Linked DNA regions of Neorhizobium galegae. The protein of the gene in region 2 binds, or shares a complex with, the protein of the main gene of each other region. Links are inferred from orthologs where the notes say so. Each region holds a gene or a part of one and is shown on either strand. Other genes may lie near its edges.

The links.
Region 1: the proteins of uvrB (region 2) and LZK81_RS12340 are in contact, whole or in part, in a crystal structure (PDB 7EGT), measured with the Thermus thermophilus proteins. The link is inferred for Neorhizobium galegae from one-to-one orthologs. Residues at the interface, in WP_096411307.1 of Thermus thermophilus: Glu23, Leu25, Arg26, Asp27, Gly28, Glu29, Arg30, Phe31, Arg55, Glu326, Asp327, Phe328, Glu379, Ser382, Gln383, His398, Gly400, Arg401; in WP_096412145.1 of Thermus thermophilus: His654, Arg656, Phe657, Gln666, Asp668, Glu669, Lys680, Arg681, Leu682, Ser683, Lys685, Tyr686, Ala687.

Annotation. Positions count from the first base shown.
Region 1 is NZ_CP090095.1:2,454,032-2,468,230, reverse strand. The notes cover bases 590-3,690. They hold LZK81_RS12340 (ATP-dependent helicase), read right to left. Parts: upstream 3,327-3,690; coding sequence 852-3,326; downstream 590-851. Other genes in these bases: LZK81_RS12335 (efflux RND transporter periplasmic adaptor subunit), read left to right, coding at 3,604-3,690; LZK81_RS12345 (hypothetical protein), read right to left, coding at 590-788. Outside these bases: more of LZK81_RS12345, read right to left, coding at 1-589; more of LZK81_RS12335, read left to right, coding at 3,691-4,848; LZK81_RS12330 (efflux RND transporter permease subunit), read left to right, coding at 4,845-8,048; LZK81_RS12325 (NAD(P)-dependent oxidoreductase), read right to left, coding at 8,140-8,976; LZK81_RS12320 (hypothetical protein), read left to right, coding at 9,300-9,503; LZK81_RS12315 (FAD-binding oxidoreductase), read left to right, coding at 10,264-11,679; LZK81_RS12310 (AsmA family protein), read left to right, coding at 11,756-14,199. UniProt on the Escherichia coli protein: A helicase with DNA-dependent ATPase activity. Unwinds DNA duplexes with 3'-5' polarity. Translocates on single-stranded DNA with 3'-5' polarity. Initiates unwinding more efficiently from a nicked substrate than double-stranded DNA.
Region 2 is NZ_CP090095.1:1,985,239-1,999,919, reverse strand. What follows is about bases 3,804-7,386. They hold uvrB (excinuclease ABC subunit UvrB), read left to right. Parts: upstream 3,804-4,165; coding sequence 4,166-7,186; downstream 7,187-7,386. Other genes in these bases: LZK81_RS10005 (putative bifunctional diguanylate cyclase/phosphodiesterase), read left to right, coding at 3,804-4,059. Outside these bases: LZK81_RS10015 (DUF1501 domain-containing protein), read right to left, coding at 1-253; LZK81_RS10010 (DUF1800 domain-containing protein), read right to left, coding at 257-1,729; more of LZK81_RS10005, read left to right, coding at 2,065-3,803; LZK81_RS09995 (P-loop ATPase, Sll1717 family), read left to right, coding at 7,491-9,146; LZK81_RS09990 (YbjP/YqhG family protein), read left to right, coding at 9,246-9,686; LZK81_RS09985 (hypothetical protein), read left to right, coding at 10,749-11,240; LZK81_RS09980 (ferredoxin--NADP reductase), read right to left, coding at 11,476-12,297; LZK81_RS09975 (DUF934 domain-containing protein), read right to left, coding at 12,445-12,963; LZK81_RS09970 (nitrite/sulfite reductase), read right to left, coding at 12,963-14,636; LZK81_RS09965 (DUF2849 domain-containing protein), read right to left, coding at 14,644-14,681. UniProt on the Escherichia coli protein: The UvrABC repair system catalyzes the recognition and processing of DNA lesions. A damage recognition complex composed of 2 UvrA and 2 UvrB subunits scans DNA for abnormalities.

The DNA.
Region 1 (14,199 bases), 470 kb from region 2 along the record:
TGTGCATCAAATCTGTCTATTGCGTTTGAAGAAAGGCTGCGAACAATTTTGGATATGTTTCTAGGGTTTCTTGCAGAATCCGCTATAGTAAAAGGTATCGGTCTTCCCTCGGATTCTATATATATGCGACCTTTGAAAGTATTTGTGTTGTAACTTGATACTTTCCCCGCTCGATATATCTGGCTATCCGATAAGCGCGTCACATTTATATATTCGTATGTATCGAAATCAAGAGTTGGTCCTGTCTTTTTGACTATTCTGCCGTTATTGCTCTGCCCGATATTTGCGGTTTCGGCAGTTCTAGATTGGGATATTGGTCTATGCAGATCTTTTAGTGAATTTTCGTTTTTTTCGATTAAAGCTTGTAACTTCCCTTCGTCGAGACTTTTAGGAACCACATCTGTTTGTCGGCGATATTCCTCTAATTGCTCGCCAAGTGTTTTATCGAAATCAACATGAAAACCGAGTGCTTCATTTAATACATAGTCATACGTAGAAGTAAAAATATGGCCGAGTACAGAATCTCTAGATGCCACGCCTCCGGATAGTAAAAGCGTTCCCGCAACAACAGCGACTGCTTTCCAGCTTCCTTGCTCAACAGGATAAGAGAGTATCTGGGCTCCCTTTAATGAAGGAGCTTGAGTTATTATCTCGCCATTGATTACAAGATGAGCGGTAAGTGCAAGCGTTCGTTGAAATGCGGAGAAGGCGGCTGCGGCGTCGTAAAAGTCGAGCAAGTTATTGTCCGCAGATGCTCCTTCAAATGACAGAGTAAATTCTAACGCCACCGAATCCCCCGCAAATCACTACCCATGCGAGTATATTAATTCTTTAAATTATTGTAAGGCAATCTAAATCCGCTCCACAAACCCCTCAAGCACCCGCTTCTGCCCGGCCCGATCGAACTCGATCGTCAGCTTGTTGCCCTCGATCGCCGAAATATTGCCGTTACCGAACTTGACGTGGAACACCCGGTCGCCGACCGAGAACTGCGATGGCGTGTTGGCGACGGATTTGGCCACCAGTTCACCATCTATCGTCCGGGTGCGCGGGCCGCTTTCGCCGTAGCCGATGCGTTCCACGGCGTGGCCGGAGCGGGTGCCCCAGTTGTCGCGGGTGGCGTCGGTCTTGTTGGCCTGGGCGCGTTTCCAGCCGGGTGTGGAATAATTGTTGGCGAAGGGCTCGGCCTTGTCGAAACGCGACTGGCCGTAACCGCCGCGCCCGCCATAACCGCCGTAATTGCTGTCTGAGGCCGCGACGTCCACATGGGCTGCCGGCAGTTCGTCGAGGAAGCGCGACGGCATGGTCGATTGCCAGAGGCCGTGAATGCGGCGGTTCGAGACGAACCAGATATGGCAGCGGTGTTTTGCACGCGTCAGGCCGACATAGGCGAGGCGGCGTTCTTCCTCCAGGCCCGAGCGGCCGCCCTCGTCGAGCGCCCGCTGGTGCGGAAACAGGCCTTCCTCCCAGCCGGGCAGGAAGACGGTGTCGAATTCCAGGCCCTTGGCCGAATGCAGCGTCATGATCGAGACGGCATCGAGGTTTTCGTTGTTCTCGGCATCCATGACGAGCGAGACGTGTTCGAGGAAGCCGCGCATGCTCTCGAAGGCTTCCATGGAACGGACCAGTTCCTTGAGGTTTTCCAGCCGTCCCGGCGCTTCCGCCGATTTGTCGTTCTGCCACATGGCGGTATAGCCGCTCTCATCGAGGATCTGCTCGGCAAGCGTGGTGTGAGCCATGTTTTCGAGCAGGCCCTGCCAGCGGCGGAAGTCGGTCACCACGTCGAACAGCGCCTTGCGCGCCTTCGGCTTCATCTCGTCCGTCTCGATGAGGTCGGCGGCGGCCTGCAGCATCGGGATGTCGCGGGCGCGGGCATAGTCGTGCAGGTAGCGCACGGTCGTGTCGCCGAGGCCGCGCTTCGGGGTGTTGATGATCCGCTCGAAGGCGAGGTCGTCGGAGGGCTGGCAGACCATGCGGAAATAGGCCATGGCATCGCGGATCTCGAGCCGCTCGTAGAAGCGCGGGCCGCCGATGACGCGATAGTTGAGGCCCAATGTCACGAACCGGTCTTCGAACTCGCGCATCTGGAAGGAGGCGCGCACGAGGATCGCCATGTCGTTGAGCTTGTGTTTGCCCCGCTGGAGGTTCTCGATCTCCTCGCCGACGGCGCGCGCTTCCTCTTCCGAATCCCAGGCGGCATGCACCACCACCTTTTCGTCGTCGGGATCGGAGCGGTCGGTGAACAGCGTCTTGCCAAGCCGGCCCTCGTTATGGGCGATCAGGTGGCCGGCGGCGCCGAGGATGTGTTCGGTGGAGCGGTAGTTGCGCTCGAGCTTGATCACCTTGGCGCCCGGAAAATCCTTTTCGAAACGCAGGATGTTGTCGACTTCGGCGCCGCGCCAGCCGTAGATCGACTGGTCGTCGTCGCCGACGCAGCAGACGTTCTGGGGAATGTCCTTCGGCCGCTGGGCGAGCAGCCGCAGCCACATATATTGGGCGGTGTTGGTGTCCTGATACTCGTCGACCAGGATATAGCGGAATTTTCCGTGATATTCCTTCAAGAGGTCGGGGTTCTTGCGGAAGATCGCGATCGGGTGCAGCAGAAGATCGCCGAAATCGCAGGCGTTCAGGGTGCGCAGCCGCGCCTGGTAGGCGGCGTAGAGTTCGCGGCCCTTGCCATTGGCAAACGCGCGGGCGTCGCCCTCGGCGATGTCGGGCGGGGTCAGGCCCTTGTTCTTCCAGGTGTCGATCATTCCGGCGAACTGTTTTGCCGGCCAGCGCTTGTCGTCGAGCCCTTCGGCCTGGATCAGCTGCTTGATCAGCCGCACCACGTCGTCGGTGTCGAGGATGGTGAAGTCGGAGCGAAGGCCCGCAAGTTCCGCATGGCGGCGCAGCAGTTTTACGCCGATCGAGTGGAAGGTGCCCATCCACGGCATGCCCTCGACCGCGCCGCCGACCAGAACGCCGACGCGTTCCTTCATCTCGCGCGCCGCCTTGTTGGTGAAGGTGACGGCAAGGATCTGCGAAGGGAAGGCCCGGCCGGTTGCGAGGATGTGGGCGATGCGGGTGGTCAGCACCCGCGTCTTGCCCGTGCCCGCGCCCGCGAGCACGAGGACAGGGCCGTCGAGCGTCTCGACCGCTTCGCGCTGTTCCGGGTTGAGGCCTGCGAGGTAGTCGGGCGCCCGGTGCTGGTCGCGGGCCGCCATGGCGCGCGCGGCGATGCCGAGGCCGCCGTTTCCGGCCGGCTGCGCCAGGGCGGGGGCCTTGCGCTGCGCCTGCTGCGGTTCTTCGTCGAAGAACGGAATGTCGTCGAAACTATTCGTCATGCGGCCAATGTAGTGATTCGGACCTGAAAGACCAGAAAATGTTCTGCTTTCATTCCGACTGTTCACACAAGGCAAGGCCAAATTGTGAAGAGGCCGCCGGTTGCCCACTGCGAAAGAGGCGATTTTAGGAGTATATGTATGCCTCCGATCTAACATATGCGTGAAATTTCGTGAGGTTACATTTTTGTAAGGTTGCCGAACACCCATTGCGTGAGCACCCGCAAAAAAGGATACTCCCGGGCAATATGGCCTCCTGGTGCCGCCATTGGAGAATTGAATGCGGATTTGGAAACAGCTTCTGCTCTGTATCGTAGTCCTGGCCGGAGCGCTCGGCCTGTGGGTCTACCTGGTGCCGAGCGCCGGCGGAACCCTGACCAAGATGGGCGTTCCCGGTGAAGTGATCGCCGCCGTCATTCCGAGAACCGCAGCCCAGCCAGCACCTGCTCCAGCGGGTGGTGCCAACGGCAATGCTGCGGCGCGTCCGCAGGGCGAGGGCGGAGCACAGGGAGCCGCGCAGAATGGGCAGCGCGGGGCAGGCGGCCAGGGTGGCGGCCAAGGCGGCAACCGGGCGACGCTCATCGTCGCCCAGCCGGTCGTGATCGGCACCGTCAACGACCGCCTCTCGGCAATCGGCAGCGGCGAGGCCATCCAGTCGGTCGTCGTCATGCCGCAGGCTTCCGGTACCGTCAACGAGATCATGGTGACGTCGGGCCAGAAGGTCACCAAGGGCCAGGTTCTCGCCCGCCTCGATGACGAAGAGCAGACGATCGAGCGCGACAAGGCGCGGGTGGCGCTGGCCAGCGCCCAGGAAAAATCCGCCTCCTACAAGAACCTGCAGTCGTTCTCGCGCCTCGACGTTTTCGATGCGCAGATTGCCGAACAGGCCGCAAAGCTCGCACTCTCCACCGCCGAACTCAATCTCAGGCGCCGCGATATCGTCGCCCCGATCGACGGAATTGCCGGCATCGTCGCGGTCAATATCGGCGACAACGTCACCACCCAGACCAATGTCGTGACGATCGACGACCGCTCGGCAATTCTGGTCGACTTCTGGGCGCCGGAGCGTTTCGCGGTTGCGATCCAGCCGGGCCAGGCGGTCGAGGCGAGTTCGATTGCCCGTCCGGGCCAGGTCTTTTCCGGCAAGGTCGAGGCGATCGACAACCGCGTCGATCCGGCAAGCCGCACGATGCGCATCCGTGCACGGGTTGAAAATCCTGGCGACGTGCTGCGCGCCGGCATGGCCTTCAACGTCGGCATGCGCTTTGCCGGCGAAAGATATCCGGCGGTCGATCCGCTGGCCATCCAGTGGGACGGCGAAGGTTCGTATGTCTGGCAGGTCAGGGAAAACAAGTCCGTCAAGACCCGGGTGCGCGTCGTCCAGCGCAATCCCGATGCAGTCCTCGTGGGCGCCGAGCTCAAAGAGGGCGACAGGATCGTGACCGAAGGTCTGCAGCGTGTGAGGGAAGGGGCGGCGGTCCGGATCTTGGGCGCGCCGGAAACGGCTGAGGTGGCGCGCCAATGAAGATCGAACTCCCAGGCGTTGGCCATGACGACGAAGGGAAGGCCGAGGCGGAGAAATCCGCGCAGAGCTTTACCGCCCTCTTCGTCCGCCGGCCGATCCTTGCCGCGGTTCTGAACACGCTGCTGGTCGTTGCGGGCCTTGCGGCCCTCGCCGGCGTCGAGGTGCGAGAACTTCCCGACGTCGACCAGCCCGTCATCACGGTGCGTACCAATTACGACGGCGCCTCGCCGCAGACGATGGACCAGGAGGTCACCCAGGTCATCGAAGGCGCCGTCGCGCGCGTCTCCGGCCTCAAGGCTCTGTCGTCGCAGTCGCAGTTCGGCTCCAGCCGCGTGACGATGGAGTTTTCCGACAGCGTCGATCTGTCGGAGGCCGCAAACGACGTGCGCGATGCGGTCGGCCGTGTCGTCAACCAGCTGCCGGACGATGCCGACGAGCCGCGCATCGTCAAGGCGGATGCCGATTCCGACGCCATCATGCGCCTTGCGGTCACATCGTCGAACATGTCGATGGAAGACCTCACCCAGCTCGTCAACAACGAGGTCGTCGACCGGCTCGCCGCCGTCGAAGGCGTGGCCGACGTCGAGCTCTATGGCGACCAGGACAAGGTTTTTCGCGTCGATGTGAACCAGGCCGCCCTGGCCGGCCGCGGCCTGACCGTCGCCGACGTCTCCAAGGCGCTGTCGAGCGCGGCGCTCGACGTTCCGGCCGGCTCGCTGAAGAGCACGACCCAGGATATCGTCGTCCGCGCCACCGCCAACCTCACCACGCCCCAGGATTTCGAAAACGTCCTGATCGGCCCGAATGTCCGCGTCCGCGACGTGGCGACCGTGGCACTCGGTCCGGATGACGGCACCACCGTGCTGCGCGCCAACGGCGTGCAGGGCGTCGGCCTCGGCATCATCCGCCAGGCGCAGTCGAACACGCTCAACATTTCCGAAGGCGTCAAGGCGGCCGTCGCGGAGATGCAGAAGGCCCTGCCGGAAGGCACCCGCATCGCCATCACCGGCGACGACGCGATCTTCATCCAGGGCGCGCTGCACGAGGTCGAGATCGCGTTGATGCTCTCGGCCGCTGTCGTCGTCGTGGTCATCTATCTCTTCCTGCGCGACTGGCGCGCCACGCTGATCCCGGCGATCACCATGCCGGTGGCGCTGATCGGCACGCTGGTGGCGATCTACCTCGTCGGCTTCTCGATCAACATCCTGACCCTGCTCGCCATCGTCCTGGCGACCGGCCTCGTGGTCGACGACGCGATCGTCGTGCTCGAAAACATCGTCCGGCGACGAGCGGAAGGCATGGGGCCGCGCGCCGCCGCCGTGCTCGGCACCCAGGAAGTGTTCTTCGCCGTCATCGCGACCACGGCGACGCTTGCCGCCGTCTTCATTCCGCTGTCCTTCCTGCCGGGCCAGATCGGCGGCCTGTTCAAGGAATTCGGCTTCGTGCTCGCCTTCTCGGTGGCCCTGTCGTCGGTCACCGCCCTGACGCTCTGCCCGATGCTCGCGTCGCGCATGCTGACCAAACCGATGAAGGAGGACCACGGTCTCCTCGGCGCCTTCGGCAACGGGTTCGCCAGGGTCTATGCGTCGTCGCTGAGGTTCTGCCTCAATGCGCCGCTGGTCGTCATCGTCGTGTCGGTGGTCTTCTCGATTGCCGCCTACAATGTCTTCGGCCTGGTCAAGAGCGAGCTGACGCCGCGCGAAGACCGCGCCACGATCATGCTGCGCCTGACGACGCCGCAGGGCGTCAGCCTCGATTATACCCGCGATCAGATGCAGCGTGTCGAAGAGAACCTGAAGTCGCTGCGAGATTCCGGCGAGATCACCAACGTCTTCTCGATCTCGGGTTTCGGCAGCAACACCAATAGCGGCTTCATGGTTCTGACGCTGGCGCCCTGGGGCGAGCGCAGCCGCACGCAGGACCAGATCGCCGCCGACGTCAACGCCGCGGCGCTGAGGGTTCCGGCCCTGCGCGGCTTCACCATGCAGGCGAACAGCCTGAAGATCCGCGGCGCCGGCAACGGCCTGCAGATGGCCCTGGTCGGCAACGACTACGACGTGCTGACCTCGACGGCCCTGAAGCTCGTGTCGCATATGGAAAGCGAGGGCGCCCGGTTCTTCGATACGCCGCGTCTCACCAACGAGCCGACCCAGGCGCAGCTTTCGGTGGCGATCGACCGCGAGCGGGCCTCCGACCTCGGCATCGACATTACCGGCCTGTCGACCGCCATGCAGTCGCTGCTCGAGGGCCGTTCGGTCGTCGACGTCTTCGTCAACGGCGACGCGCTGCCGGTCAAGCTGACCTCGACCACCCGTCCGATCGACGATCCGACCGATCTCGAGAACATCTTCCTCAAGACCGGCGACGGCAAGATCGTGCCGATGTCGACGATCGCGACCTTGAAGGAAGGCGCGGTGGCGCCACAGCTCAACCGCGAGGAACAGCTCGCCTCGGTGTCCATCTCGTCGAACCTGCGCGACGGCGTGGCGCTCGGCGATGCGGTCAGGGAAGTCTCCGCGATCGCCCAGCCGTTCCTGCCGGCGGGCGTCCGCCTGGTTCCGATGGCGGAGGCGAAGACGCTCGGCGAAAACTCCAACGCCATGCTGATGACCTTCGGTTTTGCGATCGCGATCATCTTCCTGGTGCTGGCGGCGCAGTTCGAAAGCGTGCTGTCGTCGATCATCATCATGTCGACCGTGCCGCTCGGTCTTGCCTGCGCCGCCATCGCACTGGTGCTGACCGGATCGAGCCTCAACGTCTACAGCCAGATCGGCCTCGTGCTGCTCGTCGGCGTCATGGCGAAGAACGGCATCCTGATCGTTGAATTCGCCAATCAGCTCCGGGACCGCGGCACCAGCGTGCGCGAGGCGATCGAAACCGCTTGCGCGCTTCGTCTGCGCCCGGTGATGATGACGATGATCGCCACCGTCATCGGCGGCGTACCGCTGCTGCTGGCCCAGGGCGCGGGTGCGGAAGCCCGTATCGCGCTCGGCTGGGTCATCGTCGGCGGCCTCGGCTTTGCGGTCATCGTGACGCTGTTCATCACCCCGGTCGCCTATCTTCTGATTGCCGGCTTCGCCAAGCCGCATATGCACGAGGAAGCGCGGTTCCATGAGGAACTGGCGCATGCCTCGCGCCGCGGGCAAGAGAAGCAGGACAACGAGAAGGAAAAAGAGGAACAGCTGCTCGCCGCCGAGTAATGGGCGGGGAGAAGAGACCTGTCCCTTCCATAGCCGCTGTCCCCGGACCTGATCCGAGGACAGACAAGATAGCGTCGAGATTTTTGACGACCTACCGGCCGAGCAGGTCGTTGAGCTGGCCGGCAAGCGCGCCGCCGCCGGCCCGGTCGTCGGCCATCTTCTGAAACAATCCCGCCATTCCCTTGAAGATCAGCGAGGCCGGATCGTCTTCGCCGAGGAATGCGGCGATCTCCTCCATCTCCGCCACCCAGCGATAGGCTTTCGCATACATGTCCGGAATGGCACTTAAGAGTTTCCGGTCGAGGTCGGGATTGCTTTCGGCCATCTCCCGTCTGAGGCTCTGGTCGGCACCCGATCCGATGGCGGCGAGAAGCATGGCGGTGCCGAGCCCGGTGACGCCCTTGTTGATGCCCGCATAACACATCTTCAGCGCCGAGGCTGCGCCGACGGCCCCTTCGATCCAGCGGACGTGAAGCCCGTGCGCGGCGAGAACGGCGCTTCTGTTCGCCTCGTCCCCGCTGATATAGAGTTTTGGTCCGGCTTTTCCCGGCTGCGGCGGCAGGCCGATGATCGAGCCGTCCAGCACATTCGCCTGGCCGGGCCTGAAAACGGCTGCAACCTCACGCATCGTGTCGGGCGAGATCGCGTTGCAATCGATGAATGTCACCGGGGTCGGGCGCTCTCCGATCGCAGCGGACAGACGTTCCGCAACGCCGATCGCCTGGCCGGGCGGGACGATCGACAGAACGATCTCCGCCCCGACGATGTCTTCAAGCGGGGCGGGCTCCATTCCGGCGGCTCTGGCCCGGTCGTGGCTCTCGGGCGAGCGGCCGTCCAGATAGGTCAGGATCTTGGCGCCGCCGTCCGCCAACTGCCGGCCGATCCCGCTGCCCATCGCACCCGCGCCGATGATTGCAATTGTCGCCATCGCTGATCTCCTGAAACTTGATGAAGGCAGAACCTGTTCTAGCGCATCGATTGGTGACTTGCAGGTGAACTATTTTGCGCCGGGACAAAAAAACTCTCCGTGGCGCGAAGGCCTTGCCGGCGATTCGCGCTCGGCTCCTGGAAACTCGCCCTGCCGGGGGCGCAAGGACTTACCAACACGGGAGGCTCATCGTCGACATCTCGCTGCGGTGGTCGGTTTCGAGACTTCTTGTGATCATAACGGTCATGACCCGGGCCCGTTAAACTTGCGGCAACCTTGTGCATGGCATGGCATATCCCGCCACGCAGCAGAAGGAGAGACGTATGGCGCTGATCGGCTTCAAGAATACTCATAACCAATCGGTATACATCAATCCCGCGCAGGTGCTTTACGTCACGACTTTCGAAGAGGAAGTCACCATCGTCGCTCTTGCGCTCGCCAGCACCGGCGGCAAGCCCACGGCTGTCTATGTCCGCGGCAATGTCGATCAGGTACAGCAGAGGCTGAGCGTGGCCATAGCGGGCTAGTTTCGGCCTCAGGTTTCGCGTCCGGCATCCTCATTTCGGGTTCGTCGGGAAGCGCCGTTGCGGGGATGTCCCAAGCTTTACCCGCCTGTCGGCTCAACGATTTAATTTAATTTTCTACCCCTCTCATCCCCGCCCTCCCGGCCCGTGCCTACAATCCCCTCGTCCCGTCGCGGATACACCGGCAGGCGTGCCGGCGAGGCGGGACCGGCGCCGGGTGGCAGGAAACGACGTAGGTCCTGCCATTCGGGGTTCGCGGAAAATGGTCTCCCTCCGGCGACAACGGGGAGAGATGAAGGAAAACGGACCGAGCCTTCGTCTCTTGAAGCCCGAAAGCGCGCGCCGGACGTGCCTGTGCGGCACACATGGTGGCTGACCGGATGGTGTCGCCGGATTTTTCAAAGTCCGACCGATACCATCGGAGAAACCGGCGGAGATCCATGGATGCCTTGCCGATCAGAATCGGATGGGGCGCCCTGGGTCATACGAACACCGTCCGGAAGAGCCACGGCAGAGGGACCGAAGTCGCGGGCATAAACCGCCGAACGGGGCGCTGAGAGGTGTCACTTATTACTTACCTTACGAGGCCGCTTTCAGCGCCCCGTCCGATCCTCGGGTCCCGCTCTGCTCGCCCGAGGATGACGAAAAGAAACCGGGGATCGCCAAGGCTGGACTCTGCCTGGTTGGATCACCGCTGTTCCGTCTGGACAAAACCCGACCCTTCGCCTAACCAATCCCTTGAAAAGACACGAGGAGAGTGGTCATGGCGGTCAAGGATGTGAAGGCGGGTCTTCGCAACGAAGAGGGCATATCGACGGTCCTCGGCATCCTCAAGCAATCCTTCGGAGAGCGTTTTCAGACCGGCCAGTCGTTTCGCGAGCAGCATGCCCACACGACGACCTATCTGCCGGCGCAATTGCCGGATGGCGTCGTCTTCGTTGAAAGCGCCGGTGACGTCAAAGCCGTGGTCAAGGCCTGCGCCGAGCATCGCGTGCCGGTCGTGCCCTTCGGCGTCGGCTCTTCGCTCGAAGGTCAGGTGAATGCGCCGTCCGGCGGCATCTCGATCGATTTCAGCCGCATGAACAAGGTGCTTCGGGTCAGCCCGGCCGATCTCGACGTAACCGTGGAGCCAGGCATCACCCGGGAGGAACTGAACCGCGAGCTTCGCGACACCGGCCTGTTCTTCCCGATCGATCCCGGCGCCAACGCCTCGGTCGGCGGCATGACCGCGACCCGCGCCTCCGGCACCAACGCGGTGCGCTACGGAACGATGAAGGACAATGTCCTGTCGCTCACCGTCGTCACCGCCGACGGCGAGGAGATCCGCACCGCGCAGCGGGCCCGGAAGTCGTCGGCCGGCTACGATCTGACCCGTCTCTTCGTCGGTTCGGAAGGCACGCTCGGCGTCATCACCTCGGTGACGTTGAAGCTGCAGGGCATTCCGGAAAAGATCGGCGGCGGCGTCTGCGCTTTCCCGAGCGTGAAAGCCGCCTGCGATGCCGTGATCATGACCATCCAGATGGGCATCCCGGTCGCCCGCATCGAGCTGCTGGACGACGTGCAGATGCGGGCCTGCAATGCCTATTCGAAACTCTCCTATCCGGAAAAGCCGACGCTGTTCCTGGAATTCCACGGCACCGAGGAAACGGTGGCGCTGCAGTCGGCGCAGTTTGCCGAGATCGCCACGGAATGCGGCGGCGACGACTTCCTGTGGACGGCCAATGCCGAGGAGCGGGCAAAGCTCTGGAACGCGCGCCACAACGCCTATTGGGCAAGCCGGGCGCTGGCGCCGGAGCTCGACGGCCTGTCGACCGACGTCTGCGTGCCGATCTCGCAGCTTGCCGAATGCGTCGCCGAGACCCAGGCCGATATTGCGGAACAGGGGTTGCTGGCGCCGATCGTCGGCCATGCGGGCGACGGCAATTTCCACGTCCTGGTGCTTTTCGACGGCAAGGACCCGGCCTCGGTCGACAAGGTCGAGGCGTTCATCGCCCGCCTCAATCACCGGGCGCTTGCCATGGACGGCACCTGCACCGGCGAACACGGCGTCGGCCAGGGAAAGATGTCGTTCCTGGAAGAGGAGCTCGGCGGTGCGGTTGGCCTGATGCGGACCATCAAGCAGGGCCTCGATCCGGATAATATCTTCAATCCGGGCAAGATCTTCAGGATTGCCGAATGAGATGCTCCTGCAAGCTTGACTTGCCTGTGAACCCAATGGAACTAGTCTCTTAGGCAAGATCAGGGAGACGGATACCGTGTTCGGACGCATCCTGTTGGCATTCGGCGGATTGGTGGTGGTGGCGCTGTTTACAGCGCTGCTCGCGCCTTTCTTCGTCGACTGGTCGAGCCTGCGCGTCAGCTTCGAGGAACAGGCAAGCCGCATCCTCGGCAAGAAGGTTACCGTCCACGGCAACGTCGATGCACGTATACTGCCGTTTCCCTCAGTCACGCTGCATGACGTACGGGTGGGGGCCGATACGGATGGCCAACCGCTGGTACAGGTAGCGCGGTTTTCGATGGATATGGAGTTGGCGCCCTTCCTCTCGGGCGAGGCGCGCATCTTCGACATGCGCATCGAGGAACCGAAGGCCCGGATCCGGCTGTTGAAGGATGGCTCGCTCGACTGGATGCGCGGCAGCCGTGCCGCGATCCCGGCCCGCACGGTGGTCATCGAGGATGTGCATATCACCGGCGGCGAGATCAACCTGATCGACGAACAGTCCGGGCAGTCGCGGCAGATCACCGGCCTCGCGGGCGATTTTTCCGCCGGTTCGCTGCGCGGTCCCTGGCGCGGCGAAGGCAATGCGGCGCTCGATGGCTATGAGACCCGGTTCAACCTGGCGAGCGGCACGGCGGATGCCGAGGGCAAGCGTGTGCCGATGCGCCTCAGGCTCTGGCCGGATGCGCATCCCGTCGAGATCAATCTCGACGGCGAGCTTACCGTCGCCGACAACAAGCCGGCCTATAACGGCAACTTCACGTTCGACTTCCTGCAGGAGGAAGACGAGACCGAGCCGGTGACGCCGCCGCCGCCCGGGCCGCGCCTCAAGGGAGGGTTCGAGGTCACCAACGAACGCATTCGCGTTCCGCAATACCGGCTGGAAGTCGGGGCGACCGACAACCCTTACGTGGTGACCGGCGAAGCGACGCTCGATACCGGCGACAAGCCTGAATTCCTGCTGACAGCCGACGGCCAGCAGATCGACGTCAATCGGCTGGGCGAGGGGGCGCGGGCCAAGACCGGCCGCGATGCCGCCGCTTCGGCGCAGCGCCGCATCAACAATTTCATCCGGCTGGCCGCTTCCATCCCCATTCCGCAGGTGCCCGGCCGCGCCAGCCTCAGGCTGCCGGCGATCGTCGCCAACGACACGACAATACGCGATATCAGGCTCGACATACGGCCTGCCGGGCGTGGCTGGACGGTCGACAACGTGGTGGCCACCCTGCCGGGCCGCACGCAGCTGGAGGCCAAGGGCAGCCTCGTGCTTCGCGACCGGACGTCCTTCGTCGGCGACATGCTGGTCGCCTCCAGCCAGCCGTCCGGACTTTCCGACTGGCTTTCGGGCCGGGTGGCGCCCGAGCTGCGCCAGCTCCGCTCCGCCGGATTTTCGGCAAAGGTCAACCTGACGCCGGACCTGCAGAGGTTCGACAACCTCGAACTGGCGGTCGGTCCGGCGACGCTCAAGGGCCGTCTCGAGCGCCAGTCCGCACAGGGGCAGACGCCCAATCTTTCGATGAGCCTTGCCGGCAACGAGATCGATATCGATGCCATGCGGGCGCTCGCCTCGCTGATGACGGGCGACGATGCGGGCCAGGACGTGCTCGACCATCGGGTTGCCGCGACGCTGAAGGCCGACCGGTTCACCGCCTTCGGGGTTGCCGCCAACAATGTCGACACAGCCTTCACCCTGGCCGGCGGCGCGCTATCGCTGGAGCGCCTGACGATCGGCAATGTCGAAGGTGCCACGGTTTCGGCACGAGGTCGCATAGAAGGCTCGCTGCTGGCCTATTCGGGCAATGGCAGCCTCACCTTCCGTTCCGCCGATCCGACGGCTTTCCTGACCATGCTGCGCGATCGGCTGCCTGCGCATCCGGCTTTGGCCCGGCTTGCTGCAAACGGCGCCTGGTTCGCCAACACCGATCTCGGCGCCAGCCTGACCGTCGGCGGCGACCTGAACGGCGTGGAGGTCGTCCTCAAGGGCAAGACCAACGGCAGCGCGGTCAATGCCGCCCTGAAGCTTCCAGGCCTCTTCGACCTGACGGCCGGCATCGACATGACGCTCCTTGCGTCGCTCGACAATCCCGATCCGATGGTTCTCCTGGGGCAGGCCGGTCTCGATCCCCTGCCTTTCGAGGGGGACGGCGCGGGTGAACTGCTGCTCAACGTCCACCAGGGTCCGGATGCTGCCGCAAAGGCTGCGCTGACGTTCACGACCGAAAAGACCTCGCTGGACATCAACGGCGATATCCGGGTCGGCAGTGAGGGCTTTGGCGAGGGGAGCGGTCACGTCACGCTCAGAAGCGCGAATCTGGAACCTTATCTGCTGATGAACGGCATCGGCCTGCCGCAGTTCGGCACCGGCATGCCGGTCACGCTCGACGCGGATTTCAGCATGACGCCGGAGGCGATGAAAATCGCCGCCCTTAAAGGTGCGGCGGACGGCAATGCGATCAGCGGCGACATCGCCATCGACCGCAA
Region 2 (14,681 bases):
AACCGTCGAGATCGATGAGGCCGGTATCGGGCCTCAAGCCCAGTTTCGGCCTCAGCGCCGCATAGGCCGGATCGCCGTAGGGCTGGACGAAATCGAGCCCGTCCATGGCGCCGCGCAGGATGATCGTCACGAACCGGTTGTCGCCAGGCATCGCGGCAAAACTGACCGGCGTCAGGATGGAGGCCCCCGCCGCGCAGCAGGCGCCGGCCAGAAACCCGCGGCGAGACAAAGGAAAGCCGTGTTGAAAGCTCATTTCCTATCTCCTGTTGAATTCAGGGGACGCCAGCACCATCGTGATGCCGTGAACCTTGTTGGGCGCCTGGGCGATAATCCTGCTGGTCTCCGGATGGGCAGCATCGGCAAGTGCTGCCTGAAGGAAGACGGAAGGCTCCATCTTCTGCCCGAAGATACGCGCGACCATTCGCGACCACGAAATCCGCTCGCTCAGCTGGCTCGGGGTCAGCCATACGCTCGTTTCGTCCGCGAAACCCGCGGGGCTCGGCGGCTGCCAGATCGGCTGGCCCATGCGCTGCAGGGCGCCGAGCGTCAGAGCATTGGCCCGCCCCGCCTTCTTCTTGGTGTCTTCCCTCGCCGCCATGCCGGTCAGGTCCATGGCCTTCTGGACCGGGCTCTCGTCTTCGTCGCCGTCGTCCATGTCGCGTAGCAGATTGCCGAAATTCCTCTCCGGCAGATCGAGCGCGCGGAAACCGGAGACCACGAATTCGAACGGCTGCTTGATCTTCCGGCCGGGATCCGACCAGGCACGCGGATGTGCGAGCATGGCACGATAAACCTCGGTAAGATCGCCGCGGCTCTTCGTCCAGGCGGCGACCATCGCCGCGACCATCTCCTCGGGCGCGTCGTCGGCGATGAAATGGCGGACGAGCTTGCCGCAGATATGCTGCGCGGTCTTCGGGTTGGCGGCGAGGTCTTCGAGCATCAGCACGTGGTCCTGGCCGTCGCCCTCGTCGTCCCGATAGATCCGGCCGAGCAGATTGACAGGTCCCGCCTCGGCGAACCGCGGCTGATAGACGACCTGCATGGCGCGATTGTCGACGGAAAGTCCCGTCAGGATCAGCGCTGAGGCACGCACGTCTTCCTGGGTATAGCCGCTGCCGGCGCCCAGGGTGTGGAGTTCGAGCAGCTCGCGGCCGAGGTTTTCATTGAGCCCGCGGCCGTTCTTGCGGGCGGCAACGGAGTCAGGCCCGACGCTCTGGTCCTGGTCGAGATAGATCAGCATGGCGGGATGCAGGATCGCGGTGGACAACAGCTTGGTGAAGGAACCACCGAGATTGGGGCGGATCGCCTGCGCTTCGTAGAGCGGCACGATCATCCGCATCGGCAGCGACTTCATCACGCTGGTCGAGAAATGGTCGACCCAGAAACTCGCAAGGCGCTCATAGAAGCCGAGCGGCGAATGGATCGCCTGGGCAAGCCGCGCCATCGCATCCTGCCGGTAGATGCGCCGCGCCTCGCTCTGGGTCGCCTTGCGGACGTCTTCGTTCGGATTGCCGGCCCTGCGGGCTTTCGCCTCGGCGGCGAGGAGCGAAACGACACGGGTTGCCGTGTCTAGCCGGCCAGCTATACCCTCGCGCGGAAAACGGGGCTTTCCGGAAGCCCCTTCCTCGATCTGTCCCAGCAGCGCCTCGACATCACGGGGCGGCTCTTCGCCGGGACGAAGACCATAACCGTACCGGATGGCGGCCAGGGTCGGGGTGGGAAGAGCCATTGAATCACTCCTCGTTGGACCCCCTCAGAGTCCCGAAAAAATGTGGTGGAAACCAACAGGAATTGCGGCCATTTCGTGACATGGACAATTTGTAATTCATGACGGCCCGGGAAGTTCCAGCGACGCGCGAAAAATCGGATTTATTGCAGGATCCGACCCGGCCTCAGAACAACTCGCAGGCATTCGCTCAATATTGAGGCGCAGACGGCCGACGATTACCTATTCATTTAGGATAAATCGGTCGGCTTCAGGAAGATCTCCCGAAAGCAAGACTTTCTTATCGCCGCCGTTCGATAGTGTCGGCGTTGATCAGGAACTCCAGCCCGAGCAGATCGATGGAAGCCGAACTCAGAACAGGTCAAATCGACCCGGCCCTCGCACTGGACGTGAAGCGAGCACAGGCTTCGACCATGCTCGAACGCCTGACCTCGACGCTCGCCACCAATGCCGCGATATCCGCTTCGGCGCTTTTCGTCACCACCATCGACCGTGGCCTGACCTTTTCGGCCGGCCTCTGGTTCACGGCGGTGATCGCAAGCCTGGCCCTGCGCGTCGTCCTGGCCTCGATCCTGACGCGTTGGGAAACCGTAGACCATGCTCCGCAACAGGCACTGGATGTGCTGACCTTCGGAGCGCTCGTCAGCGGCCTCGCCTGGGCGGCTCTTCCGCTGACCGTGCCCGATTTCAATGCGCTCGGCGGAGATAGCGGCCTCTATCTGATCATGTGCGGCATGGCGACCGGCGCAGTCCTCATGGGCGTCGGACACAACCCGGTTTCCCTCGCCTTCGCGATACCGCCCAACATCTCGGTGATGGTGTCGCTTGCCGTCAGCGGCGGCGCCGGCGGCTGGCTCCTCACCATCGACGTCGTGGCGCTGACGATGGTACTGATCCGCAGCAGCCGCACCAGCGAGGCGACCTTCGTCGGCAACGTGCTCGGCAAACTGAAGGCGACGGCGCTTGCCGATTCCCTCTCCAGTGCCAATTCGAACATCCTGCGCGCCAACTACCGGCTGGAAGTACTGGCCAATTGCGATCCGCTGACCGGGCTTGCAAACCGTGCCGCCTTCAATACCGCCCTCGATACGGGGATTTCCGCCGCCCGCACCGCGGAGGAGCAACTCGCCCTGCTCATCCTCGACCTCGACCGTTTCAAGACGGTCAACGATACGCTCGGTCACAGCGCCGGCGACGCACTCCTCGTCGAGGTCAGCGACCGGTTGCGCTCGGCGGTCGACGGCAGGGGCACCATCGCCCGGCTCGGCGGCGACGAGTTCGCGATCATTGTCGGCGGTTCCGATGCGGGGAATCTCGCTCGCGACCTGGCGGCACGCATCCTCGATCGCAGCCGGCAGTCGGTCATGCTCGAGGGCCAGCCGACCGTGGTCGGCACCTCGATCGGACTTGCGTTTTTTCCGCTGCATGCGGATACCGCCGAAGACCTGTTCATCAGCGCCGACATGGCGCTCTACCGGGCCAAGGACGGCGGCCGGCGCCAGTGGCGCGAATTCGAGCCCGCCTTCCGCTCCCAGGCCGACCGCCAGAACCAGATCGAACACGAACTCGCCGACGCGCTGGATGCCGGCGACGTCGAAGCCTGGTTCCAGCCGCAGGTCGACCTCGCCTCCCAGGAGATCACCGGCTTCGAGGCGCTGGTGCGCTGGCACCATCCCTATCTCGGGCCGATCGCGCCGCCGGAAATCGTCGCCGCTGCGCAGGCGGCCAACCTTGCCGACCGGCTGACCGCGACCATCGCCGAAGCCGCCTGCGGCCTGCTGACCCGCCTGCCCTCGCTCGGCCTGCCGCGCGCGACCGTCGCCATCAACGTCTCGCCGCGCGAGTTCGACCTCTATTCGGTCACCGACGTGCTCGACCGCATCACCGCCGCGCACCGCATCGATCCGGCGCTGTTCGAGATCGAGATCACCGAAGAGGCGATCCTCGACACGCTGGTTGCCGGCGAGCAGCTGAAGCGCATCGAGCGGTCCGGCTACAAGCTCGCCGTCGACGATTTTGGCGCCGGCCATTCCTCGCTCGCCTATCTCGTGGCGCTCAAGGTCGACCGGCTGAAGCTCGACCGGCGCTTCATCACCGGCGTGCATCTCAGCCGCCAGAACCAGGAGATCGTCGGCGCCATCGTCGGCCTCGGCCGGGCATTATCGATGGAAGTGGTGGTCGAAGGCGTCGAGAGCGAGGAAGAGGCCAGTGCCCTCAAAGCGCTCGGCTGCCAGTTCGCCCAGGGCTATTTCTTCGGCCGCCCGATGCCGGCCGAACGCATCCCCGGCTGGATCGAATGCCGCCGCGCCGCCACCCAGCGCCAGGTGGCGTAACCCGCCCGCATCTCCCGGCGCGCGCCCCAAAATCCGTTTCCCTTTTGTACTCGTTTTGTGACCTGCCCCTCTTCACTTTCGCGACGAGTCTCTCCATATTCGCGGCATGGCCAGATCACCGAAAAAATCGCCCGCCTCGAACCCGGACAATCACGAGGGTTTCGAGGAAGCCCCCCAATCGTCGTTCGAGGGCGCGCCCCTGCAAGGCAGCGTCTCCGACTGGGTGAAGCAGCTCGAGGCGGAGGCGGAAGCCTCCGGCGTCGAGACGCAGCGCGAGATCGCCTCCAAGGCCGGCAAGCACCGCAAGAGAATAGAGATCGCGGCGCGTGAGGAGGCCATCAAGGCCGCCGCCAAGTCTGCGCCGACCACGGCCAAGAACACCACCGCCTCGAAGACCGCCCGCGGCGTGTCGATCGGCGCCTCCTCGGATCCGAAGACCCGCGCCCGCGCCGGCCTCAACCCGGTCGCCGGCATGGATACGTCGCTGGAGGACGCCGAGAACCTCGCCGCCGGCGCGGTCACCGCCACCGTGGAAGCCTTGTCGGCGCTGATCGAGAGCGGCAACCCGCTGTTCAAGGACGGCAAGCTGTGGACGCCGCACCGCCCCGCCCGGCCGGAAAAGTCCGAGGGCGGCGTCACCATCCGCATGTCGTCCGATTACGAGCCCGCCGGCGACCAGCCGACCGCCATCCGCGACCTGGTGGCGGGCATCAACGACAACGAACGCTCCCAGGTCCTGCTCGGCGTCACCGGCTCGGGCAAAACCTTCACCATGGCCAAGGTGATCGAGGCGACCCAGCGCCCGGCCGTCATCCTCGCCCCCAACAAGACGCTGGCGGCGCAGCTCTATTCCGAGTTCAAGAACTTCTTCCCGGACAACGCGGTCGAATATTTCGTCTCCTATTACGACTATTACCAGCCGGAAGCCTATGTGCCGCGCTCCGACACCTTCATCGAGAAGGAATCGTCGATCAACGAACAGATCGACCGGATGCGCCACTCCGCCACCCGCTCGCTGCTGGAACGCGACGACTGCATCATCGTCGCCTCGGTCTCCTGCATCTACGGTATCGGCTCGGTCGAGACCTATACGGCGATGACCTTCCAGATGTCGGTCGGCGACCGGCTGGATCAACGCCAGTTATTGGCCGACCTCGTCGCCCAGCAGTACAAGCGCCAGGACCTCAATTTCGTGCGCGGCTCGTTTCGCGTGCGCGGCGACACGATCGAGATCTTCCCGGCCCACTTGGAAGATGCCGCCTGGCGGATCAGCATGTTCGGCGACGAGATCGATGCGATCACCGAGTTCGATCCGCTCACCGGCCACAAGGTCGGCGACCTGAAATCGGTAAAAATCTACGCCAACTCGCACTACGTCACCCCGCGCCCGACGCTGAACGGCGCCATCAAGTCGATCAAGGAAGAGCTGAAGCTGCGCCTCGCCGAGCTCGAAAAGGGCGGCCGCCTGCTCGAAGCCCAGCGGCTGGAGCAGCGCACCCGCTACGATATCGAGATGCTGGAGGCGACCGGCTCCTGCGCCGGCATCGAGAACTATTCGCGTTATCTCACCGGCCGCAATCCCGGCGAGCCGCCGCCGACCCTGTTCGAATACATCCCCGACAACGCCCTGCTGTTCATCGACGAAAGCCATGTCTCGGTCAGCCAGATCGGCGGCATGTACCGGGGCGACTTCCGCCGAAAAGCGACGCTCGCCGAATACGGTTTCCGCCTGCCGTCCTGCATGGACAACCGGCCGCTGCGCTTCGAGGAATGGGATGCGATGCGCCCGCTCACCGTGGCCGTCTCGGCTACGCCCGGCAACTGGGAAATGGAACAGTCCGGCGGCGTGTTCGCCGAACAGGTGATCCGCCCGACCGGCCTGATCGACCCGCCGGTGGAAGTCCGTTCCGCCCGTTCCCAGGTCGACGACGTGCTCGGCGAAATCCGCGAGACCGCCGCCAAGGGCTATCGCACGCTGTGTACGGTGCTCACCAAGCGCATGGCCGAAGATTTGACCGAATACCTGCACGAACAGGGCGTGCGCGTCCGCTACATGCACTCGGACATCGACACGCTGGAGCGCATCGAGATCATCCGCGATCTTCGCTTGGGTGCTTTCGACGTGCTGGTCGGCATCAACCTGCTGCGCGAGGGCCTCGACATTCCCGAATGCGCCTTCGTCGCCATCCTCGATGCCGACAAGGAAGGCTTTTTGCGCTCGGAAACGTCCCTTATTCAGACCATTGGACGTGCCGCGAGAAACGTCGACGGCAAGGTCATCCTCTATGCCGACAAGATCACCGGCTCGATGCAGCGCGCCATGGACGAAACCGCCCGCCGCCGCGAAAAGCAGATGGAATACAACACCGCCAACGGCATCACGCCGGAATCGGTGAAGGCCAGGATTTCCGACATCCTCGACTCGGTCTACGAGCGCGACCACGTCCGCGCCGACATTTCCGGCGTCTCCGGCAAGGGTTTTGCGGATGGCGGCCACCTGGTCGGCAACAACCTGCAGGCCCATCTCAACGCGCTCGAAAAATCGATGCGCGACGCTGCCGCCGATCTCGACTTCGAAAAGGCCGCCCGCCTGCGCGACGAGATCAAACGCCTCAAGGCCGCCGAACTCGCCGTCATGGACGACCCGATCGCCAGAGACGAAGCCCGCGCCGTCGAAGGCAGCGGTGGCAAGGCCGGAAACGGCAAGAGTGGCAACGGCAAAGGCGGAGCAAAACCCCGCCGCGAGTCGATCTCCCCACCCGTGGGGGAGATGGCCGGCAGGCCAGAGGGGGGCGATCTTGCTCCCAACGCCAAATCCCTCTTCGCCAAGCCCAACCTCGACGACATGGGCCGCGACATCGCCGACCCCGCCAAGCCATCGCTGTTCCGCAAGAACGACCTCGACGAAATGACCGTCGGCCGTACCGAAAAACCGGTCATGGGCAAGTTGCCGCCGAAGCCTGCAACCTCAACCTCTCCTCCGTCATCCTCGGGCCCGACCCGAGGATCCACCGACGACCCCCGCCCCCTCGTGCGCGGCAAGGTCGGCGCGGGGAGTTATGAGGACGCTGGGGAGCAGAAGCGGAAGAGCCGGACGAAGGGGAAAACCGGGCGGCCGGGGCGGTAGATGCGTGACCGTCTCAGCCGACCGTTTGTCGATATACTGCGCCTGCTTGGAAATGATGACGGGCGATCAACACATACGACGGCAGCACCGGCCTCACCGCCGCATATGGTCGGTATGCCCGTGGCGTCAATGTGCATTTCGCAGGTAAAGGCCCCGGCTAGTAAGGTCCTGTCTGGATGTTCTGGCGTCGGAGATTCATCGCTTGAGCAGGCAGATGCAATTTTTTGTTGAAAAAAGCGGGCCGTGCAATTTTTCTCTTTATTAATGACTAAGTAGATGCTTCCCTTCGTTCATTGGGGGAAGCATGTCTAAATTAAGCCGCAAGAATTCTAACCCACTGATTCTTCGTCCAGATGCCAATATTGGCAACTCGTCAGCGGAAGCAGACGATGAATTCTTGTTTGATTGCTTTTTTGATCATCCCTCCCTGTCGGTACTAAATGACGTATCAAGCGCAAAGTTGTTTGCGTCCGGCAGAACAGGAATCGGAAAGACAGCGCTGCTGAGAATGATAGATCGCAGCAACGAAAACGTTTCCAGCATAGACCTTACAGATCTGGCGCTAAACTATGTAGCAAATTCCGATATAATACAATTCTTAAATGCGTTAGATATTGATTTAGACATATTTTACCAAACACTTTGGAAACATGTACTTTGTCTTGAGTTCATTAGGTTGCGATTCAATGTGGAAAATATAAATACTTCGAATTTTGCCTTTTCGAAAATATTTGAGTTTTTCTCCGGAGACGCGAGAAAGAAAGCAGCTCTCGAATATCTCAGGCAGTGGGAAAGCCGCTTCTGGATCACCATGGATGAGAATATCAAAGAAATTACTCAGAAAATAGAAAACACTGTTGATGCAGAGCTGTCTGCGGAAATTGAGAAATTTAAGGGCCGCGCGGGTTATGCGCGTACCCTTAGCTCGGAAAAAAAGTCGGCACTGGTTCAGCGTGCAAAGAAGATCGTCAATTCCGACATGCTGACAGACCTTGCGAAAGTACTTGACCTTCTTTCCGAGTATGAAGGGAAAGAAAAATACTCTCAAACTTATTATATTCTTATCGATAAACTTGATGAAAAATGGGTCGACGATCGGATAAGATATCAATTAATCCGGGCATTGATTGAATGTTTGCGATCATTTCGCAAGCTTAGACGTCTCAAAGTGGTCGTTGCACTTCGCTCTGATGTACTTGAGCGTGTTATTCAGGAAAGCTCCTATGTTGGCTTCCAGCGGGAGAAATACGATGACTATTTCCTTAGAATCCGCTGGACGAAGGAACAGCTTTGGCAACTCGTTGAAAAACGAATCAATTTCTTATTCAGAAGAAAATACTCATCGGAGAATGTTTTTTTCTACGACATCTTCGAAAAGAAAGTTGGGGCAAAAGATACTTTTGATTACATGATCGAGAGGACATTGCTGCGACCGCGTGACATTATTTCTTTTATAAATATTTGCTTATCCCTTTCCCAAGGGCAGAATAAAGTTTCCCAAAAGACTGTTCGGCAGGCGGAGTCTGAATATTCACGAATCAGAATGCAGGCACTGATGGATGAATGGGAAAGCTCGTACCCCACCATCCGTGTCGCCTTTACCTTAATTTCCGGGCGTGGCGGTAGATTTAAACCCGGGGATATATCCGGCCGCGAGTTCATCGAGGAGTTTGTGCTTGAGATCGACGATAAAATACAATCGGAAACCGATCCAATTGCTAAGCAAGCGAGAGAATATCTCAAAAATGAAAGTCCCGATAAACTCTTAAATACCGCGCGGCTGTTGTTCAGCACTCTATATCGAATAGGGGCGGGCGGACTTAAATTGGCGCCAAATGAGCCCTATATTTATGCTTATAAAGACGTTTCGGTTATTGTGCCTGAGGCGATTACCAACGACACAAAATTCTTAGTACATCCAATGCTTCACCGCGCGTTAAATATCTCGGAGTTCTCGTAAATTCATTACGCTACCTCCCACAACTACCTCCACCCCACTATCCTTCCACCCCTCCCTCGCCTAAACATCTCCCCACATCCAACCGGGAACGACTCATCCATGCGCATGCCGGCCATCGTCTTCGGACTGCTGTTTTCCCTGCTGGCTGTGGCCGGCGCCGAGGCGCGGGTCTACAAGTCGCCGCAGGCGCTGATCAAATCCCTTTATGCCGACACGATCGACCCGGCCGAGGACGATGCGCCCTCGCCCTATTCCGCCTATTTTTCCGATGCGCTCAACGAGAGCCTGACGGCGAATGGCGAGGCGGTGGATTTCGACCCGATCCTTGCCGGACAGGATGGCGTCGCCAGCAATATCCAGCTTTCCCCGCCGATCGTCTTCGACAACACGGCGGAGCTGGAAGTGTCCTTCCGCAACGGCAAGCGCTCGGCGACGCTCTTCTACACGCTGGTGCGCGAAAACGGCGGCTGGAAGGTGGACGACATCGCCGACCAGTCCGGCGACGAGCCCTGGAGCCTTCGCGACCTTTTGGGGCAGTAGGGGGCGTTTTTTTAGGCGGTGGAGGCACCACCTTCCCTCATTCCTGTCCTTGTGACAGGAATCCAGCAGCGCCGCGTCCGCGGCGCGAAGGACTCTCCCGTACACGACGTCTGACAAAGGGTCCTCTCGCCGTGCAGACGCACGGCGGCTGGATCCTCGGGTCGAGCCCGAGGATGACGGAGGAGAGGGTGGCGGATAACGGAGGAGAGGCGTGCGATTGCCAAGGTCGCCCCTCGAGATCCAAGGTCGCAACCTCGACATCCAAGGTCGTCATCCTCGGGATCTAAGGTCGTCATCCTCGGGCTCTAAGGTCGTCATCCTCGGGCTCTGAGGTCGTCATCCTCGGGCTCGACCCGAGGATCCACCCTCCAGGCGCCGACCCATCCGGGCATGATCGACACCTCCCCCTCAGCCCCATCAAGCACTTAGCCTCCCCCGCATCCCCGCCCTTCCAGCCCGTGCCTACAATCCCCCCGTCCCGTCGCGGATACACCGGCAGGCGTGCCGGCGAGGCGGGACCGGCGCGGACGTCAAGGGCAAGACGCAAAACCTTGGCGTTCGGGTTCGCGGAAAATGGTCTCCCTCCGGCGACGTGGGACGGGTGAGAAGCTGTCGGACCGACTTCTCGTTTCGTTTTCCATCATGGAGCGCCGGGCGTGCCTGTGAGGCACACAGGGTGATCGGGGCCGCGCCGTGCGGCGTCCGAGGGTTTTTGAAAAACCCGGATTGTGCGGCGCAGGTGGAAGACGATGCCGGGCGGCAGTCATGGCCTGCGGCATCGTAGTCTGAGAGCGTGCATGACGCCCTCTCTCGGAGGGGCACGCAACCGTTCCCACAACCCCCGTCATCGCAGAGGGACCGAAGTCGCGGATAATAACCGCCGAACGGGGCGCTGAGAGGTGTCACTTATTACTTACCTTACGAGGCAGCTTTCAGCGCCCCGTCCGACACATGCTTCGCCCTCCTCGGGCGGACGAAGCGAAAACCGAGGATCACCAAGGGAGGAGCATGTCCGGTGGATACCGCCCTTCCCGTCTTATGCCGAGACCGGCCGAGGAGCCCATGGCCCAAAAGCGATTGCCCGAAGAACGATCATCCCGCGAGCAGCTCGCGCCGCTCGACGCCCGGATCAGCCGCAACGTCGCCGATAGTCTCGGCATGCCGCAGATGTGCCGGCGCCGCGCGTGCCGACGCACCGGCCATTGCGCGGCCGACGTCTCCGCCGCGGGCGAGCCCGCCTGTATCGGCATCCTGCAGGATTGTCACCGCGAATTGTTTGCCGTCCAGAGGGGGATGGCCGTCCTCTGCGCCGAGCGCTTCTCCGCGTGGCAAGGTCTGCCGGGGGCGGTCGATGATGAACAGGCTTTCGTGCTGCGGCAAGGCGCCTGCGCAGCCGTCTTCGCGCTTTACGACGAGCAAGCGGCCCGCCCCGCGCTTCGCGGATGGCTGCGCCGCATTCGCCTTCCCCCGCCCGCCCCGCCTCCCCGGAGCATCGCGGGAGCCTTCGAGAGGTTCGGTGAGTTCCTGCCGGAGGAGGAAGATGGCGCGCAGTAGATGGAGTGGATAACGGCGGGGGGTGGTACTCGGGGAGATGTTGCAGGGGTTGCGTATGCCGCACCGCCTGCCGGCCCTTCGCTTTGGCTCAGGGCGTTCGAGGCTCAAAACGCTCCACTGGAGCGTTTTGCCGGCCAAAGGCCGTCGCCTCCTGCCGGCCCTTCGCTTTGGCTCGTGGCGTTCGAGGCTCAAAACGCTCCACTGGAGCGTTTTGCCGGCCAAAGGCCGTCGCCTCTCACCCTACAAACGCCCTTTCGATGACGAACTCGCCGGGCTTGTTGTTGGAGCCTTCGACAAGGCCGGCCTTTTCGAGCAGGTCCTTGGTGTCCTTCAGCATCGCGGTCGAGCCGCAGATCATGCCGCGGTCGACAGCCGGGTCGAGCGCCGGCACGCCGAGATCGGTGAACAGCTTGCCCGACACGATCAGGTCGGTGATGCGGCCGCGATACTTAAAATCCTCGCGGGTCACGGTCGGGTAGTGCTTGAGCTTGGTCCCGACGATCTCGTGGAGGAATTCGTGGTTGTTGATCTCGTGCACCAGGTCGAAACCGTATTTCAGCTCGGCGACGTCGCGGCAGGTATGGGTGAGGATGACCTCGTCGAACTTCTCGTAGGTCTCGGGATCGCGGATCAGGCTGGCGAAGGGGGCGATGCCGGTGCCGGTCGAGAACATGTAGAGCCGCTTGGCCGGCGTCAGCGCGTCGAGCACTAGCGTGCCGGTCGGCTTCTTGCGCATCAGCACCGTGTCGCCCGGCTTGATCGCCTGCAGATGCGAGGTCAGCGGGCCGTCCGGCACCTTGATCGAGAAGAACTCCAGCTCCTCGTCCCAGGCCGGGCTGGCGATCGAATAGGCGCGGTAGACCGGCTTGTCGCCGACCATCAGCCCGATCATCGCGAACTCGCCCGAACGGAAGCGGAAACCGGCCGGACGGGTCATGCGGAAACGGAACAGGCGGTCGGTATAATGCTCGACGGCAAGCACCGTCTCGGCATAAACGCCGTCCGGGATCTTGGCCTGGGCCACTGCGAATTCTTCCGTCTTTGCTGGAGCGTTCATGCCTATCGGTCTCTTCGTCTCATCGTTCTTCGCAGAAGCGAAATATACCATATGGTCCCGCATTTGAAGGCATCCGCGTGCCTTTGTCGCAGAGCTTCAAGAAAATATGTGCGGGGAAATCACCTTTGCCCGATCACTGGCCGGGCCTCAGGCGATCACCGTGCGGCGGCGCCAGCTATAGCCCTCGCCCTTTTCGGCGTGGCGGGCCGTCGGCTGGTAGTGTTCGGCGATGCCCGGCAGCCGGCCCTCCTCGAGCCGCTTCAGCGCCGTGGCGTTCTTCACCGAAAAACTGTCGATGCCACAGCGCAGCATCAGCGGCACCTGGTCGATCAGCACGTCGCCGACCGCGCGCAGCTCGTTCCTGTAGCCGAGCCGGTCGCGCAGCAGCGAGGCATGCGAAAAGGCGCGGCCGTCGTTGAAAGCCGGGAAATCCACCGCGACGATCTCGATGCGGTAAAGATAGGGTTCGAGCTTGCGCACGTCGTCCGCCGGGCGGATCAGCACGCCGAGGCCAACATCGTTGCTCTCCTCGGCGCGGGCGATCATCTCGTCGAGCGGCAGCAGCACCTTCTGGTCCTCGGTCGCCTTCACCTCCTCGGTCTCGATCACCCAGGGGTCGTTCTCGACGAAACCGGTTTCTCTCCAGAGTCTTGGCTCCTGGGTCATCACGCCGCCTCCGCCTTGGCATCGCCATAGAGCGCTTCCTTGAACGGCTGCGGCCCGACGCGGCGATAGGCTTCGAGGAAGGTCTCCTCCTTCGCGAGGCGAAGGCCGAGATAGGTGTCGACGATGGTTTCCACCGCGTCGGTCACCTTGTTCGGCTCGAAGCCGCGGCCGATGATTTCGCCGATCGAGGTGTTCTCGTCGCCGGAACCGCCGAGCGTGATCTGGTAGAGCTCGGCGCCCTTCTTCTCGACGCCCAGCAGGCCGATATGGCCGACATGGTGATGGCCGCAGGCATTGATGCAGCCGGAGATCTTGATCTTCAGCTCGCCGATCTCGGCCTGGCGCTCCGGCGCACCGAAGCGGGTGGAGATTTCCTGCGACAGCGGGATCGAACGGGCGTTCGCCAGCGCGCAATAGTCCAGCCCGGGACAGGCAATGATGTCGGTGATCAGGCCGGCATTGGCGGTCGCGAGATTATGGGCCACCAGCGCGCGGTAGAGCGGCTCGAGATCGGCCAGCGCCACATGCGGCAGGATGACGTTCTGCTCGTGGCTGATGCGGATCTCGTCGAAGGCGAATTCTTCCGCCAGATCGGCGATGGCGTCCATCTGCACGTCGGAGGCGTCGCCCGGAATGCCGCCGATCGGCTTCAGGGAGATGGTCACCATGCCGTAGTCGGGGTGCTTGTGCGGCTTGACGTTCTGGTCGACCCAGCGGGCGAAATTCTCGTCGGTCTTCTTCCAGCCGGCGAGTTGCGGCCAGCCTTCGGCACGGTCGGCCAAGGCCGGCGGCGCGAAATAGGCGGCGATTGCCTGGATGTCTTTCTCCGGCAGCGTCAGCTCGGTGCCGCGCAGATGGGAGAATTCCTCCTCGACCTGGCGGGCCAGTTCCTCGGCGCCGGTCTCGTGCACGAGGATCTTGATGCGCGCCTTGTACTTGTTGTCACGGCGGCCGTGCAGATTGTACACGCGCATGATCGCGGTCGTGTAGGAGAGCAGGTCTTCCTCGGGCAGGAAATCCTTGATCTTCTTGGCGATCATCGGCGTACGCCCCTGCCCGCCGCCGACATAGACGGCAAAACCGATCTGGCCATCCTCGTTCTTCTTCAGGTGCAGGCCGATATCGTGCACCTGGATCGCGGCGCGGTCGCGCTCGGCGCCGGTGACGGCGATCTTGAATTTTCTGGGCAGGAACGAGAATTCCGGGTGGACCGAGGACCACTGGCGCAGGATCTCGGCGTAAGGCCGCGGATCGGCGACCTCATCGGCGGCAGCACCGGCGAAATGGTCGGCGGTGACGTTGCGGATGCAGTTGCCTGACGTCTGCAGCGCGTGCATCTCGACGGTCGCCAGATCGGCCAGGATATCCGGCGTGTCGGACAGTTTCGGCCAGTTGTACTGGATGTTCTGGCGGGTGGTGAAATGGCCGTAACCGCGGTCATACTTGCGGGCGATATGGGCGAGCATCCGCATCTGCTTGCCGTTCAGCGTCCCATACGGGATCGCGACGCGCAGCATGTAGGCGTGCAGCTGGAGGTAGACGCCGTTCATCAGGCGCAGCGGCTTGAAAGCATCCTCGGCCAGTTCGCCGGCGAGGCGGCGGCCGACCTGATCGCGGAACTGCTCCACGCGGCTCGAAACAAAAGCGTGGTCGAATTCGTCGTAACGGTACATGACTTCCTCAAACTGCGATGAAGGCCGGGTCGGCGGGGCGGTAGC